Regions from separate parts of the Micromonospora sp. NPDC005197 genome, predicted to be linked through region 2. Evidence: riboswitches for the same ligand, from Rfam matches in the RefSeq annotation. Region 2 holds a riboswitch; each other region holds the start of a gene.
What was found. A riboswitch is a leader RNA that binds a small molecule or an ion and turns the genes downstream of it on or off. The one in region 2 is predicted to bind S-adenosylmethionine.
Positions count from the first base shown of each region.

Region 1 (2,255 bases), on a different contig from region 2:
CTGGTGTTGATCACCTCGGCGGCGACGGCCGTGACCCTCGCGGCGCGACGACGGCGGCAGCGGGGGCGGATGTACGCCTTCGGGGCCATCGCGCTGATCTTCGTCTACACCACCCTGGCGAACGTCGTGGAACGCCCCGACGGCGTCAAGATCGCCGCCTGTTTCATCGGCGGGATGATCCTGGTGTCGGTGCTGTCCCGGCTCGTACGGGCCTACGAGGTGCGAGTCGACCACGTCGAGCTGGATCCGGTCGCCGCCCGGATGATCGACGAGCGTGCCACCCGTCGGATCCGCCTCATCGCGCACGAGCCGGACCGCCGCGACCCGGCCGAATACCGCGCCAAGCTGGCACAGACCATGGCGGACAACGACTTCCCCGACGACAGCGACGTCATCTTCGTCGAGGTCCACGTCACCGACCCGTCGGACTTCGAGACCGAGCTGCCGGTGCGCGGCAGCGTGGCGCACGACAGCTACCCGGTGCTCAGCCTGACCGGCTCCTCGGTGCCCACCGCGCTCGCCGCCCTGCTGTTGGAGATCCGCGACCGGAGCAGGCGACGCCCACACATCTACTTCGAATGGAGCGAGGGTGGCCCGGGTCGCAACCTCCTGCGCTACCTGGCGTTCGGGCAGGGCGCCATCGCCTCGGTCACCCGGGAGATCCTGCGTCGCCAGGAGCCCGACCCGCGCCGCCGGCCGCACGTGCACACCGGTTGACCTGCCGGTCGAACCGTCGCCGGTGGTGAGCGTGGTCATAACGGCTGGACGATCCACCGGTGGGAGCTGCTAGCCTCGCCGCAGGTCATGAGTGCCAGCGCGAAGCCCCGGCTCGCTGGCCGGCAACCCTCCTCCGCGGTGGGGTGCCCCGGGTGAAGACCAGGCACCGGCAGGACGCCGGCGCAAGCGTGGCCTGGCACCCAGGTCAGCAACAGACCCGGGAGACCGTATGCGCATCCTCAGCCCCACGCCACCGGCCGGTCGGCTCACGCCGCCCCTGACCCGGCGTCGCCACGTGGACCTGATGCGAATGTGCAGCGCGGCGTGTAACCACCACCCCACGCGCTAACCCCTCCCCTCCCTCCCCTCCCCCGGGCGCACCACGCCCACCCACCCTCGCGTCGATCATGACGTTGTTGCCCGCCCGACCGGCGTGTCGGGGCAACAACTTCACGATCGACCGGGTCGACGCACCCTTTTGGAGACACCCGTGCGATTTTCTTCTGGCTTGAGCCGTGCCGTTGCCGTTGGGGCGGCCCTTGTGGTTGCCGGCGCGCTGACCGCCTGCGGCACCGACGACGCCTCGAACGACACCGCTGGCAACCCGTACGGCCTGGCGCAGGCCGGCGTGCTGCGTGCCGGCACGCTGACCGACGCCCCACCGAACGTGTACCTCAAGGACGGTAAGTTCACCGGCTTCGACAACGACCTGCTGACCGCGGTCGCCGGCAAGCTCGGCCTGAAGGTCGAGTTCGTCGGCACCGACTTCTCCGCGCTGCTCTCCCAGGTCAACAACCACAAGTTCGACGTCGGCAGCTCCTCGATCACGATCACCGAGGCGCGGAAGAAGACAGTCGACTTCGGCAACGGCTACGACTTCGGCTACTTCGGGCTGGACGTGCCGGCCGGCTCGCCGATCACCGGGTTCGACCAGCTCGCCGGCAAGCGGGTCGTGGTGGTGCAGGGCACCGTCCAGGACGACTACGCCACCGGCAAGCAGCTCGACCCGGTGCGGGTGCCGGACTACAACGGCGCGCTCAACCAGCTCAAGGCGGGCACCGCCGACGCGTGGATCGCCCCGGCGGAGATCGGCGAGAAGTCGGCCGCCGACAGCAACGGCAAGATCACCGTGGCGGCCAAGCAGCTCAGCCCGGCACCGACCGCGTACGCCGTGGCCAAGGGCAGCGACAAGCTGCGCGAGGCGCTGAACAAGGGCCTCGACGAGGTGATCGCCGACGGCACCTGGAGCCGGTTGCAGGCCCAGTACTACCCGGGCCGCCCGATCCCGGCGGACTTCACCCCGGGCAGCGGCACCGTGGCGGCGCCGTCGGCGTCCGCCGCGCCGTCGGCGTCGGCGTCGGCCGCGTCCTGAACCGGTGACGAGCGAGCGGGGCGGTAGGAGAGGCGACCGATGGATCCGTTGAGCACCTTGTGGGAGACCTTCTTCGACGCCGACGCGATGCGCGAGGCGCTGCCCGAGATGCTGACCGTCGGGCTGCCCAACACGCTGATCCTGGCGGTCTCCGCCGCCCTGCTCG
Region 1 is NZ_JBEXHY010000006.1:81,216-83,470, reverse strand. Features, by position in the region: gene ABZU46_RS04570 (amino acid transporter) at 1-717, shown strand, start outside; SAM riboswitch class IV at 801-912, shown strand; gene ABZU46_RS04565 (ABC transporter substrate-binding protein) at 1,259-2,089, shown strand; gene ABZU46_RS04560 (amino acid ABC transporter permease) at 2,129-2,255, shown strand, end outside.
Region 1: it holds a riboswitch for S-adenosylmethionine, as region 2 does, so the genes downstream of both, ABZU46_RS04565 (ABC transporter substrate-binding protein) here and ABZU46_RS24750 (aminotransferase class V-fold PLP-dependent enzyme) in region 2, are expected to answer to the same signal.

Region 2 (2,255 bases):
TCGGTGAGCCGCCCCTCCCAGGCGCGCAGCCACACGGCCAGCCCGACCGTGCCGAAGAACACCGGCACCATCAGGCCCAGGAAGCCGTACAGCATGATCACCGCTTCGCCGGTGGCCTGGGTCAACGTCGGCAGCAGGTTCCACGTGCCGTGCAGCATCATCGCCAGCAGCAGGCCGGCGATGGGGGCGAGCACGCGGACCCGCCGGTCGGCCGTGCGCGAGGCGACACCGAGCCCGACACCTGTCATCGAGGTGAAGAGCGGATGGGCGAACCCGAACAGGAGGATCCGCACGATGAAGATGGCGATCACCTGCTGGGTGCCGGTCGCCGGGCCGTACCGGTCGGCGCCAGCCGCATAGCCGTACCCGCCCAGGTAGAGGATGTTCTCCACCATCGCGAAGCCGACCGCGGAGAGCCCGCAGTAGACCAGGCCGTCGGTGATGCCGGACCACTCCCGACGCCGGAACACCAGCAGCAGGATCGGACCGAGGGCCTTGGTCAGCTCCTCGATGAACGGCGCCACCAGCACGCCGGTCAGCGCCTCCGGCAGCCCCCAGTCGGCGAACCGCCCGGCGGCGAACTCGTTCACCTTCAGCGAGGCGGCGGTGGAGACGAACGCGCCCCAGGCGAAGCAGAAGATCAGGTATTTCAGCGGTTCCGGCTCGTACCGGTCGAGCCAGAGGAAGCAGGCGACCAGCACCGGCACCGGCAGGATCGCGGCGACCACCCCGATGAGCAGCGCGTCGAGGCCCAGCGACTGGCCGAGGGTGATGACCATGAAGACCGCGCACGCCGCGATGAACAGCACCACCCCGGCCAGCACCAGGAACCGCAGCCAAACCAGTCGGCGCGGCGGCATCCGGGGCGCCGCGACGACAGCCGGATCGGCGGGCGTGGGCGGCGACGGCAGGGGTGCACCGGGCGGGGTGTCGGCCATGCGGTCAGCGTAGCCATCCCCCGCCGGCTGGTCCGGTCGCATCCACAGCCGCTATGCTGCCGGCAGGTCACGAGCGCCAGCGTGAAGCCCCGGCTTGCTGGCCGGCAACCCTCGTCGAGTTCGCGGTGGGGTGCCCCGGGTGATGACCGGGCCCAGCCCGATCGGCGTGCTGGGCAAGCGCGGACCCCGTCCCGACACCGCACCCGGGGTCCCTGACCCCGGAGGTTCCGGCGTGTCCGTCACCCTCGTACCCTCGCTGCCCGCCCTGCCCACCGTCGCGCCCAGCCCGTTGGCGCCGCTCGACGTGCTCGGCGTACCCGGCGAGATCAACCTCGACTACGCGGCCACCGCGCCGTGCGCGCGGGCCGCGGCCGACGCGGTGACCGAACTGCTTCCCTGGTACGCCAGCGTGCACCGCGGCGCGGGAGCGCTGTCGCGGCGCTGCACCCTGGCCTACGAGCGGGCCCGGCAGACGGTCGGCGACTTTTTCGGCGCCCGCGCCGACGACCACGTGATCTTCACTCGGAACACCACAGACGCTCTCAACCTGCTGGCCCGGGCGCTGCCCGTCGGCACGACAGTCGTCACCTTCGCGGGCGAGCACCACGCCAACCTGCTGCCCTGGCCCCGCGGCTCGGTGCGCCTGTCGGTACCCGCCGACCCGGCCGGGGCGGTACGCGCTCTCGCCGCCGCCCTCACCGAGCTGCGCCGCGACAGCAACCCCGCGCTGCCGGTGCTGGTCGCCGTGACCGGGGCGAGCAACGTGACCGGGGAGCTGTGGCCGGTCGCCGAGCTGGCCCGGGTGGCCCACCGGCACAACGCCCGGATCGTCCTCGACGCCGCACAGCTCGCGCCGCACGCCCCGGTCGACCTGCACACGCTCGACGTGGACTACCTGGCCGTCTCCGGCCACAAGCTGTACGCCCCGTTCGGCGCGGGTGTGCTCATCGGCAGCACCACGGCCCAGGTCGACCGGCTGCTCGCCGCGCTCGCCGAGCTGAGCTGAGTCGAGCGGGGCTGAGGCCCGGACCGTGCGCCTGCTGCTCGCGCTCAGCCGACGGGCGGGGCGGTGGGTGGCTTCGGCGCCTCGCCCGGCTCGGCCGGTTCGCCGACCGGCCGTTCCTGCTCCCCGAAGGCCGTCCGGATCCACCGGTTCGCCTCCTCCTGCTCGACACCGGAGGCCACCAGCAGGTCACTCGCCGTGGTCCGGATCTGGGCGATCACGACACTGCCGGAGAAGCCGACTCCCGCCCCGTACGCCCGGCCGGCCTCGCTGACGGCCCGCAGCGAGCGCTCCCGTGCCTTCTGCGGCTCCTC
Region 2 is NZ_JBEXHY010000101.1:14,714-16,968, reverse strand. Features, by position in the region: gene ABZU46_RS24755 (PrsW family intramembrane metalloprotease) at 1-980, opposite strand, end outside; SAM riboswitch class IV at 1,004-1,124, shown strand; gene ABZU46_RS24750 (aminotransferase class V-fold PLP-dependent enzyme) at 1,204-1,944, shown strand; gene ABZU46_RS24745 (FUSC family protein) at 1,989-2,255, opposite strand, start outside.

Region 3 (2,255 bases), on a different contig from region 2:
CGCACGCGGCCTCGCCACCCTCGGCGAGCGCCCGCACGATCTGTAGCCGCACGTCGTCGGCGAGTGCGGCCAGCACGGCGGTGACCGGTACGGCGGTCAGGTCGGGTTCGTGCGGCTCCATGTGACCAGTGTAACCCTTGTTCGACAACTCTCGAACAACACCCTATGGTCGGTGTCGTTGGTTCGAAAATACTCGAACAAGGGAGCTGCCGATGCGATCCCGCGCCGCCGCCTATCCGCTGCTCGCCGTGCTCGCCTGGGGCGCGATGTTCCCGATCCTGGCCAGCGCGCTGAGCCGGGTCGATCCGCTCAACCTGACCACCGCCCGCTACCTGTTCGCCACAGTCATCCTGGTCGCCATCCTGCTGTTCCGCGAGGGCCCCGCGGCGCTGCGGCTCGGCGGTCGGGGAGTCGAGGTGGTGGTGCTCGGCGTCGTCGGCTTCGCCGGCTTCAACCTGCTCACCAACCTGGCGCTCGAACACGCCGCCCCGCAGCAGATCTCCCTCTTCGTGGCCACCACGCCGGTCATCACCCAGCTGGTCCGGTGGGCCCGGGACGGCGTACGACCGAAGCCGCTCCTGCTGGCACTCTCCCTGGTGGCGCTCCTCGGAGTCGGCCTGGTGATCACCCGCGGGAGCCTTGTCGGGTTCGGCCAGTTCGGTCTCGGCGGGCTCATGATGATCGGCGCGGTGCTCGGCTGGGGCATCTACACCCACGGCGCCAGCCGGTTCGGCGCCTGGTCGCCGCTGCGCTTCACCACGCTGACCGCGCTCGCCGGCACGGCCGCCATGCTGGCCGCGAGCATCGGCGCCGACGCCGTCGGGTGGCAGCACGCGCCGGCCGCCGCCGACCTCGTGGCGATCACCCCACAGTTGGCGTACGCCGTGATCGTCGCCGCCGTCGTCGCGGTGCTGGCGTGGAACACCGGCGTGCAGCGGCTGGGCGCCGCCAACGCCGCCCTGTTCATGAACCTGGTCCCGGTGACCACCTTCGTCGTGCAGATCGTCCGCGGCTACCGGCCGGAGGCGATCGAGCTGGTCGGCGCCGCGATCACCATCGCCGCCCTGGTCGCCGCGAACCTCGCCACCAGGGCACGGACCCGGTCGTCGTCCCTGCCGCGACCCACCGCGGTCACCGACCCGGCCGCGGTGGTCGACCCGGTGGCGGTGGCCGCTCGCTGACCCACTCCCTGGGATACCCGGTGGAGGCGACAGGCAACGTTGCCTAGACTCGACGGCACAACTGCATACCTCATCCAGAGGGGCTGAGGGATACGGCCCGACGACGCCCCGGCAACCACCCCGCGCGCTCACCGCTGAGCGACCCGCGGGGCAGGTGCCAATTCCGTCCCCGCCGCACCGTGCGATGCGGGGAAAGATGAGAGGACTCTCGACATGACGTCGACGCTCGCCGCCCCCGGCATCGACACCTCCGCCAGCCCCGCCCGCGCCCTGGTCTGTCGCGCCTGTTCGGCCCGCTACCCGCTCGCCGCCCAGCACGCCTGCTACGAGTGTTTCGGCCCCCTGGAAGTGGACTACGACCTCGCGGCCCTGGCCACGGTCACCCGGGAGCAGATCGAGGCGGGCCCGAAGAACATCTGGCGGTACGCCGCGCTGCTGCCCGCCGGCCAGGACCCGGCCACCCGGGTCACCCTCGACCCGGGGCTGACCCCGCTGGTGGCGGCCCCGCACCTTGCCGCCGAGCTGGGCATCACCGCACCGCTGTGGGTCAAGGACGACAGCGCCAACCCGACCCACTCGTTCAAGGACCGGGTCGTCTCGGTGGCGCTGACCGCCGCGAAGGCACTCGGCTTCACCCGGTTCGCCTGCGCGTCGACCGGCAACCTGGCCAACTCGGTGGCCGCGCACGCCGCCCGCGCCGGTGTGCCCTCGGTGGTCTTCATCCCCAGTGACCTGGAGCAGGGCAAGGTCATCACCACCGCCGTGTACGGCGGCGAACTGGTCGCCATCGACGGGTCGTACGACGACGTCAACCGGCTCTGCGGTGAGCTTGTGGAGACCGACGAATTCGAGGACACGGCGTTCGTCAACGTGAACGTCCGGCCGTACTACGCGGAGGGCTCCAAGACCCTCGGCTACGAGGTGGCCGAGCAGCTCGGCTGGCGTATCCCGGCCCAGGTGGTCATCCCGATGGCCAGCGGTGAGCTGCTCACCAAGATTGACAAGGCGTTCTCCGAGCTGGTCGAGATCGGCCTGGTCGAGGCGCCGGCCGGCGGCTGGAAGGTCTTCGGGGCC
Region 3 is NZ_JBEXHY010000038.1:3,618-5,872, reverse strand. Features, by position in the region: gene ABZU46_RS15285 (metalloregulator ArsR/SmtB family transcription factor) at 1-121, opposite strand, end outside; gene ABZU46_RS15280 (DMT family transporter) at 213-1,181, shown strand; SAM riboswitch class I at 1,249-1,384, shown strand; gene thrC (threonine synthase) at 1,395-2,255, shown strand, end outside.
Region 3: it holds a riboswitch for S-adenosylmethionine, as region 2 does, so the genes downstream of both, thrC (threonine synthase) here and ABZU46_RS24750 (aminotransferase class V-fold PLP-dependent enzyme) in region 2, are expected to answer to the same signal.